2 regions of the Mycobacterium sp. IDUB_3 genome follow, and region 1 is predicted to be linked to the other one. Evidence: riboswitches for the same ligand, from Rfam matches in the RefSeq annotation. Region 1 holds a riboswitch; the other holds the start of a gene.

Region 1 (5,402 bases):
ATCGACCAGTCGCGGGCGCCCTGCAGCCACTTACCGAACTGGCCGTCCTTGACGTGCTCGGGATACCAGGTGATCTGCTGGTTGAGTTCCACCATGCGGTCCCGGAATTCGGTGACCGCGACGAACCACGACGACACCGCCCGGTAGATCAGCGGATTGCGGCAGCGCCAGCAGTGCGGGTAGGGGTGCTCGTAGGTTTCGTGGCGCAGCAGCACCGCGCCGTTGGCCGCGGCGGGACCGCTGCCGTTCTTCAGGTCGCGGATGATGTGCTGGTTGGCGTCAAAGACGTGCTGCCCCTGGTAATCCGGAACCGTGGCATCGAAGCGCCCCTTGGAATCGACGGGCGTGACCGGGGTGATGCCGACCTTGCCGGTGGTCGCCATGTCGTCCTCGCCGTAGGCCGGGGCCATGTGCACGATGCCGGTACCGTCCTCGGTGGTGACGAACTCACCGGGCAGCACCTGAAATGCGTTATCCGTATCCATGAAGTACGGGAACGGCGGCAGGTAGCGGGTGCCCAGCAGGTCGGCGCCGCGGTGGGTGGCCCGGATCTCGGGCTGCTCGCCCAACTCGCGGGCGTAGGCGGCCAGCCGCGGCTCCGCGAGAACAAAACGCTTGCCGTCGGCCGTGACCTCGACGTAGGTCACGTCGGGGTTGACGGCGACCGCCAGGTTGGACGGCAGCGTCCACGGCGTCGTCGTCCACACCAGCAGGTGCGCGCCGTCCAGCGGACCGCCGACCACCCTGAACCCGACCGTGAGGGCGGGGTCCTGGCGGCTCTGGTACACGTCGTCGTCCATCCGCAATTCGTGGTTGGACAGCGGCGTTTCGTCGCGCCAGCAGTACGGCAGCACCCGGTAGCCCTCGTAGGCCAGGCCCTTGTCCCAGAGCTGTTTGAACGCCCAGATCACCGACTCCATGTAGGGCAGGTCCAGCGTCTTGTAGTCGTTGTCGAAGTCGACCCAGCGCGCCTGGCGGGTGACGTAGGCCTGCCACTCGTCGGTGTAGCGCAGCACGGATTCGCGGCAGGCGTCGTTGAACGCGGCGATGCCCATGTCGTCGATCTGCGATTTGTCGTTGATGCCCAGCTGGCGCTCGACCTCGAGTTCGGCCGGCAGGCCGTGGGTGTCCCAGCCGAAGCGGCGCTCCACCTTGTAGCCGCGCATGGTGCGGTAGCGCGGAACGATGTCCTTGACGTAGCCGGTGAGCAGGTGCCCGTAGTGCGGCAGCCCGTTCGCGAACGGCGGGCCGTCGTAGAACACGTATTCCGGTGCGCCGTCGCGGCGGGCGATGCTGGCCCGGAAGGTGTCGTCGCGGGCCCAGTAGTCCAGCACCTCGAGCTCGAGCGCCGGGAAGTCGGGCGCTCCGCCGGCCGGCTTGGGGTAGGCCTGGACGGAGTCCACCGGCTGAGCCTCGAGGCCAGCTTCGGGGCCGGTTGTGTTGGTCACGATGCGCGTTGTCTCCTGTGCCACGGTGCAAAGCGGGGACGACGACGCGCTGGCTGCGCGAGCGCCGCGGTACCACCCCGCTTGCCGCGCTTTCGCGTGGCCACTCGATGACGGCTGTGACGGGCCTACCCGTTCGGTTCTACTGAGCCAGGACGGCTGTTCTTCCGAAGGCTCCCCGGTGATGGCCGGATCGACGCCAGTAAGACGATTCTACGAAGACCCGCAAATCCGGGCGCACTCCGAGGGGTCGCCTGGCCGCAGAACTAGGTCTGCGGCCAGGCGGCCCCTTGGAGCACGAGTTGCGCGACGTCCATCGGAGTTCGGCTTCAGGCCCGGACTTCGAGGACGCCAACCCGCCACAGCGCGGCGTACACGTGACGCAGCGGGACGCTCAGCAGGCGAGCGGCGCCGTCCACCAACGGGTCGCCACCGGCGCCCAAAAGCGGGGTGCCGGCCCGGCGGCGGCCGTTGGCCACGGGAGCCGGGGCGGGTGCCGGGATCGTGTCGGTGTCGCGCACCACGGTCAGCGTGGGGGCGGGAGCTACGGTGAGCACTTCGTCGTAGAAAACTGCGGTCATCATCGCCTCCTAGAGGGGAGATCCAACGGGACTGACTGGACTGATGTGTCCCGTCCCTCGCGATCTCAGAACGCTTGGCCGATAAGCACTTAGCGTTGCGACGACTCAGCCGAGAAGGTCGCGCCGGAGACCGGATCGGGACGAAACACAGTTCGGACTTCGGTCCGGACTATCGCCAGAACTCATGTGTCCCTCACCTCCTCGCGGTCACGACGCATGCGCGGGTCGCATGCAATCTATGCGCAGCAGAGGAGCAGAACCCGACAACCGTCGGAGATCCGCACCCCACTCGTCAGAGCTTCGGCACCACACGACGTGTCCTGGCCTGAAAAACAATCCAAGCCGGAAGCCACCTGGGCTCAACCCTTAAGCCGGGAGGAGCTGTCCTGACCCGGGGCGTCTTTCGACGTTCGGGGTCAGTGGCCTGTATTCGTGTAGACGCCTCACCTATCGAGGTGCTTACCCGACCGATAATGCACGACGGGTATGACGCGGTCAAATCCCTGGATAGCGTGTCGGACATTCTGTATGCATTCATTAGGGGCGCGCACAGCATTCGGCCAGGTTCACGGTGCTGAGCTGGGCGTACGCGCGCCGGCCGTCAGGAATCCGTCAATTCCGCGCGGTTGCCCGGCCGCCCCGAATCACTTCTCGACCAGGCCGTCGAGCCGGCCGATGGTGTCGATGAACTCTTCGACCATGTCCAGCACCACCGAGCGCGTCGGGCGGACCCGGTCGAGCGAACCCACCACCTGCCCGACGAAGTAGGTGGCTAGCTCACGCGCCTTGGCGCCCTGGTGGGCGGCGGCGGAGTTGATGCGCACCTGCGGCTCGGTGATCAGCGCGGTCTGCAACGGCATGCCCAGCGGATCCGGGTTTTCCGGCCGCTCCCACTCGTCGGTCCAGGCCGTGCGCAGCATCCGCGCCGGCTTGCCCGTCATCGAGCGCGATCGCACAGTGTCCGACGAGCTGGCGGCCAAGAATTTCTCCTTGACCACGGGCACGGTCTCGGCCTCTTCGGTGGTCAGCCACACCGAGCCGCACCACACGCCCTCGGCGCCCAGGGCCAGCGCCGCGGCGATCTGACGCCCACGGGCGATTCCGCCGGCGGCCAGCACGGGCACCGGCGCCACGGCATCGACGACCTCGGGCACCAGGACCATGGTCGCCACCTCGCCGGTGTGCCCGCCCGCCTCGGTGCCTTGCGCGACGATCAGGTCGACGCCCGCGGCGGCGTGTCGTTGCGCGTGCCGGGTGGTGCCGGCCAAGGCAGCCACCAGCACGTCCCGGTCGTGGGCGCGGTCGACGAGGTCCGCCGGGGGCGGACCGAGCGCGCTGGCGATCAGCCGGATGTTGTTGGAGAAGGCGACCTCCAGCAGCGGCTCGTAGGTCTTGGGCGAGATGTTCAGGCCGCCCAGCGACGCACGCGGTTCCCCGGTGGCCGCGGCGACGCCGTAGCGGGCCAGGAGGTCGTCGACGAACGCGCGATGTTCGTCGGGCAGCAGGGTGCGGGTCTGTGTGGTGTCGATGCCGCCTTGCTCGGCACCGACGTATTTGGGCGGCAGCAGCAGGTCGACTCCGTAGGGCTTGCCCCCGGTCTGTTCCTCGATCCAGGTCAGCTCGCTCTGCAGGCGTTGGGGGCTGTGCGCGGTGGCGCCCAACACCCCGAAGCCACCCGCATTGGTCACCGCTGCGACCACGTCGCGGCAGTGGCTGAAGGCGCAGATCGGGAATTCGACTCCGAGCATCTCGGCGACCCTGGTTCTCATTGCCCGACGCTAAGAGTTATCGACTGCTAAGTCAATCGGCCACGGCGCGTGGGCAACTCAGGCGCGCACGCCGGAGCTACGACTGATGGGGGCGACCCGCTTCGCCCGGCTGCGCCGCGCTCGCGATCGCCCTAAGACCGATGGGGGCGACCCGCTTCGCCCGGCTGCGCCGCGCTCGCGATCGCCCTAAGACCGGGGCGACCGGCCGTCCGGCGGCCAGCTCGACACGCCCTCTTCCAGCGGCACCTCGAGGCTTTGCAGGATCGACGCCACCATCCGCCAGGCACCGATCACCGTCACCAGTTCAACGAGAACCGTTGTGTCCCCGTTGAATTCGCGCTCGCATGCCAGCCAGCTCGCTGCGCTCACCGCGCCGTCGCGCACCACGTCGTCGGTGGCCGCGAGCACGGCCCGCTCGACCGACCCGAACCCGGCGTGGTTCGGCCAATCCCGCACGCCCAGCAGGTCGTCGGCCGGAACGCCGAGCCGGGATGCGACCCGCCAGTGCTGCGTCCATTCGTAGTCGCAGGAGGTCAGCCAGCCGATCCGCATGATCGCCAGCTCGCGTAGCCGCGAGTCGAGGGTCCCGTGCCAGAGCATGGTGGCGAGCAGGTCGTTGATGCCACGCGCCAGTGGCGGATGGTTGAGCAGCACCTGGAAGATGCTGAGCTCGGCCATGTAGTTGGGGACGGCCGCTTCGTCGGCGGCGGCCTTGGCTTCGTCGAGTGGCAGTCGAGGCAGGCGCGCTGTTGTCATCGGATGAGCACTCCTCCGTGCTGGCGGGACCGTCGCGTTCTACGGTCATGGTAGTCAGCGGAATGCCCAGCGACGACGAAGTGGCGATTTCGCGCCGAAATACGTTACTGCCCAGGGTATTTCACAGCAGACCGAGCAGTTGCAGGTCGGTGATGTATTTGACGATCACCGCCGGACTTATCTGCGGGATGTCGTTATCGGGGCCGATTTTGGCTTCTTGCACCGCGGCGCGGAAACCGTCCGTCGGCGCCAGGCACCCGCGAGTGGGGTCCGCCGGCGGCACGTGCTGGGCGTTGCGCAACTGCAGCAGCTGCAGCACCGACTGGTGGCGTTGCCGTTCCGGTAACGCGTGCAGGGCGGCCTCCATCCGGTGCAACCACTCGGTGAAGTCGTCGATGCGCTGCACCGGGTAACCCGCGTCGATGACCCAGTCGACGTACTCGTCGAGCCCGATGCCGTCGTCGTGCGGGTTCATCACGTGATAGGTCTCGAACCCGTCCAGCACCTGGGCGCCCAGCGTGCAGATCGCCTCGGCGACGAACTCGACCGGCAGGGCGTCGAAGTGCGCGCGCTGCCGGTTGCCCTGCGCGTCGAGCTCGTAGAACGAGCGCGGTGCGACCCCGCTGGCGACCACGCTGTGCACCATCCGGGTGAACATGTCCGACAGGTTCAGCTGGCCGGCGTAAGTGGTGTCGGCCAGGATCATGTCGCAGCGGAACACCGAAACCGGCAGCCCGCACAGGTCGTTGGCCTCCCGGAGCAGCACCTCGCCCGCCCACTTGCTGTTGCCGTAGCCGTTGCCGTAGCTGCCGTCGATGGTGCGGATCGGCCCGGCCGTCCGGACGTCGGCG
Region 2 (5,402 bases), 3.4 Mb from region 1:
TCAAGAGCACCCTGGGCTACGCGCCTGACAAGGCCTGACGCGCCGGGCCGAAATCCGAACGCAGCACGGCAAAAACCCCTCGCGTGTCCTCCACCTGATCCTGCGCGCCCGCCTCTAGGCTGGCTTGCTGAACTCAACAGGAGGAGCAGCGACGTATCGGCATCAACTATGGCGCCGGGCGAGATGGTAACTACGGCGCGCTGACAGCAAGCACCGAGCCGGGCGGGTCTCAACCCGCACCGGCTCGTCGTACTCGGCCCCGATGGGTCGCTCCCATGCGCCGCGTCGGCAGGCTGGCGATCTGGGACCAGCCGGAGCGGGCCAGCGGAATTCCGGCACTCGACGGACTGCGCGCGATCGCGGTTGCGCTGGTGCTCATCGGGCACGGCGGCATCCCCGGCGTCAGCGGCGGATTCATCGGCGTCGACGTGTTTTTCGTCCTCAGCGGATTCCTGATCACCTCGCTGCTGCTGGATGAACTGGGACGCACCGGCCGTATCGAGCTGACCGGCTTCTGGATCCGGCGCGCCCGGCGACTGCTGCCCGCGCTGGTGTTGATGGTGCTCACCGTGGCCGCGGCTCGCCAGCTGCTGCCCGACCGGTCGCTGACCGGGCTGCGCGATGACGCCATCGCGGCCTTCGTGTGGATGGCGAACTGGCGGTTCGTCGCCCAGAAGACCGACTACTTCACCCAGGGCGCGCCGCCCTCGCCGCTGCAGCACACCTGGTCGCTCGGGGTGGAGGAGCAGTACTACTTCATCTGGCCGGTACTGCTCATCGCGGTCACCCTGCTGCTGGCCGCCCGCGCCAGGCGCCGCTCGACCCGGGCCACCGTCGGCGGTGTGCGATTCGCCACCTTCCTCATCGCCACTGTGGGCGCACTGGCCTCCGCGGCGCTCGCCATCGTCATGACATCGGATGGCACCCGCGACCGGATCTACTTCGGCACCGACACCCGCGCGCAGGCGTTGTTGGTCGGCGCCGCGTCGGCCGCCCTGCTGGTGCGGGATTGGCCGTCGATGAACCGCGGCTGGTGCATGATCCGCACCCGATGGGGGCGCCGGGTCGCCCGCGTTCTGCCGCTGCTCGGGTTGGCGGGGCTGGCGGCGGCGACGCACTACGCCACCGGCGCCGGCAGCGAATTCCGGCACGGCCTACTGATCGGGGTCGCGATCGCGGCGGTGATCGTGATCGCACCCGTCGCGCTGGAGCAGCGCGGCCTCGTCGCCCGCGCGCTCGCGTTGCGGCCGCTGGTGTGGCTGGGCACCATCTCCTACGGCGTCTACCTGTGGCATTGGCCAATCTTCTTGGCGCTCAACGGCGAACGCACCGGGTGGTCGGGGCTGCCGTTGTTCGCCGCGCGTTGCGGTGCCACGCTCGTGGTGGCCGGGGCATCGTATTGGCTGCTCGAACAACCCATCCGGCGCTGGCGACCGGCGCGGGTGGCACTGCTGCCGCTGGCGGCGGCGGCCGTGGCCAGCGCGGCCGCGGTGACGTTGTTCATGATTCCGGTGGGCACCGGGCCCGGTGTGCGCGAGGCCGGACTACCGCCCGGCGTCTCGGCGGTCGCGGCCGTCTCGCCGTCGCTGCCCGGGGGAAGCCGGCCGGGGCCGCGAGATGGCAACCGGCCGTTCACCGTTTCGGTGTTCGGTGACTCGATCGGGTGGACCTGGATGCACTACCTGCCCCCGACGCCGGGGTTTGCGTTCCTCGACCACACCGTCATCGGCTGCAGCCTGGTGCGTGGCACGCCGTACCGCTACATCGGCCAAACCCTGGAGCAACGATCCGAATGCGACGGCTGGCCGATTCGCTGGTCGAGGCAGGTCGGCCAGGACCAGCCGGACGTCGCGCTGCTGGTCATCGGCCGCTGGGAAACGGTGGACCGGGTCAACGAGGGCCAGTGGACCCACATCGGCGACCCGACCTTCGACGCCTACCTCAACGGTGAGCTGGAACGGGCGCTGACCATCGTGGGTTCCACCGGTGTCCACGTGGTGGTCGCCACCGTGCCCTACAGCCGGGGCGGTGAAAAGCCGGACGGCCGGCTCTATCCGGAGGACCAGCCGGATCGGGTCAACCTGTGGAACACCATGTTGCGCAAGACCGTTAGCCACCACCCGAATGTTGCGATCCTCGACCTGAACAAGAAGTTGTGCCCCGACGGTGTCTACACCGCCAAGGTCGACGGCATCAAGGTGCGCAGCGACGGCGTCCACCTCACCCCCGAAGGGGTCAAGTGGCTGACGCCGTGGCTCGAGGAATCGCTGAGGTAGTTCTAACCGCTTGTGCGGCAGCTGATCTCCATGCTGTCGCTGTCGCGAACCTGGAAGTTGAAGCTCACGTAGCCGTTCTCGAGGTTGCGCACCCGGTCCAGATACGGCGCCATGTCGGCCGAGCTGGCGTTGTCGGCGATGACCAGCACACCGGGTGACAGGCGGGGTTCCAGCAGCTCCAGCACGGGTAGGTACAGGTCCTTCCAGCCGTCGAGCAACACGAACTCGACCGGCCCCGTCAGGTCCGAAAGCGTGGACAGCGCGTCGCCTTCGAGGATGGTGATGACATCGTCGAGGCCGGTCTCGGCGAAGGTCTGCTTGGCCGCGGTGATCTTGGTCTCGCTGAGTTCGGTGGTCACCACCCGGCCGGCGCCGTTGTCGCGCACCGCGGCGGCCAGGTGCACGGCGGAAATGCCGAAAGACATGCCGAATTCGACGATGGTCGCCGGGCGGGTGGCGCGGACCAGTGAATAGAGCAGCCGGCCCGCCTCCGGTGTCACCGGGATGTAGAACTCGCTCATCGCTTCGGCCCGCTCCTGGGCGGTCATCGGGCGATCGAACGTGCCGCGCCGCTCGCGCAACAGCGGCATCTGGTTTTTCGACTCGGCGTACATGCGGTCGAGCGTCGAAGCGACCCGGGCATCCTGCAACGTTGTGGTCATGGGACCGAGCCTAGGCGCGCAGGCTGGGCGGGCGCTGGGAGAGCGGCGCAGGGTGTCAGGGATCCGTTAAGCGTTTGACGAGGCCGCGACCGCGGTGTCACTATGGACCCCGCAAGCACCTCGGTAGGTGAGGCGTCTGCATGGATACAGGCCACTGACCCCGAACGTCGAGAGACGCCCCGGGTCAGGACAGCTCTTCCCGGACCCAAGGGTTGAGCCCAAGTGGCTTCTGGAATGTTCCGGATACGCCGTGCAGTGCCGAAGCTCCGACGAGAGGGGTGCGACCCGCGGCATGTGCCGTGCGTCATTCCTGCCTCTTTCGTTCAGGTGATGTGGTGACACCCGCGTGTGTCTTGGCCGTGAGGAGGTGAGGGCGAGATGAGTCCCGGCGATAGTCCCTATCCGAAATCCGTCTTGTCCCGATCCGGTTCCGGCATTTCTTTCACCGCCTGACCTCTCCTGGTGCTGCGCGGCTGACACGCCGTGCCGACGCCGATCGGGCCTCCGTCAGGAGAAGAAGATCATGGCTTTTGTTATCACGCACCGTTTTTCCGCTGCTTCCCGGATGCGCGGCCGCTCGATGCTGCGTGCAGGCCGGTTGGTGGCCAACAGGTTTCACCTGCCGGCCAGCCTGACCCCGCAGGAGCGGGCCAACATGTACGTGTCGAGGATGCCGATCGCGATGATCACCGCGTCGCTGGGTGGCCACGCCTCGGGTTCGGACAGCAACCACCGTTGAAACACTGCCTCGCCGACGGGTGACCCAGCGCGCCCGTCGCCGAGGGCGCGTTGAGTGCCGCGACCACGACTGCCTCACCGCGAGGTGAGAACTGTTCGAGATAGCGAGGATTCGATGACTTCGATCGACACCGGCGGCGGCCGCCGCGACGCCGCGTTCGGCCGGACCGATGCCGCGCCGGAAGACGCACGTCGCGAGGCACAAAGCCCGACCGTGCTGGATTCCGCGCACGTCGGCGACATCGTCGGCGCGTTCGGGCGCATTCGGCGCGATGGGGACGGCGGCTACGGGGCGTTCAGTGGACGGTGGCGCCGCCTGCGCACACTGGCCGTCATCACCGGTCCCGGGCTGATCGTGATGGTGGGCGACAACGACGCCGGTGGCGTCGCGACCTACGCGCAGGCCGGCCAGGACTACGGCATGGGCCTGTTGTGGACGCTGGCCCTGCTGATTCCGGTGCTGTACGTGAACCAGGAGATGGTGCTGCGGCTCGGTGCGGTGGCCCGGGTTGGGCACGCGCGCTTGATTTTCGAGCGGTTCGGCAAGTTCTGGGGCGCCTTCAGCGTCGGTGATCTGTTGGTCCTGAACGCGTTGACGATCGTGACCGAATTCATCGGCGTCTCACTGGCTCTCGGGTTCCTGGGCTGCCCGAGGATCGTCGCCGTCCCCGCCGCGGCCGTGCTGCTGTTCGCGGTGGTGGCCGGCGGGTCGTTCCGCCGCTGGGAGCGGCTGATGTTCCTGCTGATCGCGGTGAACGTGTTGATCTTTCCGATGGTGTGGCTGGTGCATCCGACCCCGAAAGCGGCCGTCGCGGGTCTGATCCCGCAGTTCCCGGGTGGGCTCAACTCGACGGTGCTGCTGCTGGTGGTCGCCATCGTGGGCACCACGGTCGCGCCGTGGCAGTTGTTTTTCCAGCAGTCCAACGTGGTGGACAAGCGCATCACGGCCCGCTGGATCCCTTACGGGCGAGCGGATTTGGCCATCGGAATCTTCGTGGTCATGGTCGGCGCGACGGCGTTGATGGCGGTGGCGGCGTTCGGATTGACCGGCACCACCGATGCGGGCCACTTCACCGATGCGGGCGCGGTCGCCTCGGGACTGTCGAAGCATTCGGGCGGCACGCTGGGGGTGCTGTTCGCGATCATCCTGCTGGACGCGTCGCTGATCGGCGCCAACGCCGTGGGCCTGGCGACCACCTATGCGGTCGGTGATGCCGTGGGCAAGCGGCACTCGTTGCATTGGAAGATCAGCGAGGCCCCGCTGTTCTACGGTGGCTACGCGATGCTGCTCGGGGTCTCGGCGGCGGTGTCCTTCAGCCCCGACCACATCCTTGGCCTGGTGACGCAGGGGGTCCAGGCGCTCGCCGGTGTCCTGCTGCCCTCGGCCACCGTCTTTCTGGTGCTGCTGTGCAACGACCGGGCGGTGCTGGGTCCGTGGGTGAACACGGTGCGCCAGAACATCATTGCGTGGACAATCGTGTGGTGCCTGGTGCTGCTGTCGCTGGCGTTGACGGCCGCCACATTCTTCCCGGACCTGTCCACCGCCACGCTCGAGGAGGGCCTGGCGGGTGGAGCGGTGCTGGGCGTCGTCGGCGGCGCGGTGATGATCCTCGCCGGCCGGCGACACCGCAACCTGACCGACGCCGAAGCCATCGTGCGCACACTCGGCGGCGGCCTGGACCCGGAGGAGGTCGACGAACTCGACGAGGCCTCGTCGCTGACGCCT

The links. Region 1 has a riboswitch for magnesium ahead of ACZYVJ_RS00020 (Rv1535 family protein). Riboswitches for the same ligand answer to the same signal wherever they lie in the genome.
Region 2: linked by a shared signal. The riboswitch ahead of ACZYVJ_RS15700 (hypothetical protein) and the one ahead of ACZYVJ_RS00020 (Rv1535 family protein) in region 1 are both predicted to bind magnesium.

The regions. Positions count from the first base shown of each region.
Region 1 is NZ_JBVAXZ010000001.1:18,606-24,007, reverse strand. It holds gene ileS (isoleucine--tRNA ligase) at 1-1,403, opposite strand, end outside; gene ACZYVJ_RS00020 (Rv1535 family protein) at 1,775-2,026, opposite strand; M-box (ykoK) riboswitch at 2,304-2,488, opposite strand; gene ACZYVJ_RS00015 (NAD(P)H-dependent flavin oxidoreductase) at 2,671-3,795, opposite strand; gene ACZYVJ_RS00010 (carboxymuconolactone decarboxylase family protein) at 3,982-4,551, opposite strand; partial or broken gene ACZYVJ_RS00005 (non-ribosomal peptide synthase/polyketide synthase) at 4,673-5,402, opposite strand, start outside.
Region 2 is NZ_JBVAXZ010000001.1:3,395,764-3,401,165, forward strand. It holds gene ACZYVJ_RS15685 (aldehyde dehydrogenase family protein) at 1-38, shown strand, start outside; gene ACZYVJ_RS15690 (acyltransferase family protein) at 276-2,276, shown strand; gene ACZYVJ_RS15695 (O-methyltransferase) at 2,279-2,938, opposite strand; M-box (ykoK) riboswitch at 3,051-3,223, shown strand; gene ACZYVJ_RS15700 (hypothetical protein) at 3,462-3,677, shown strand; gene ACZYVJ_RS15705 (NRAMP family divalent metal transporter) at 3,792-5,402, shown strand, end outside.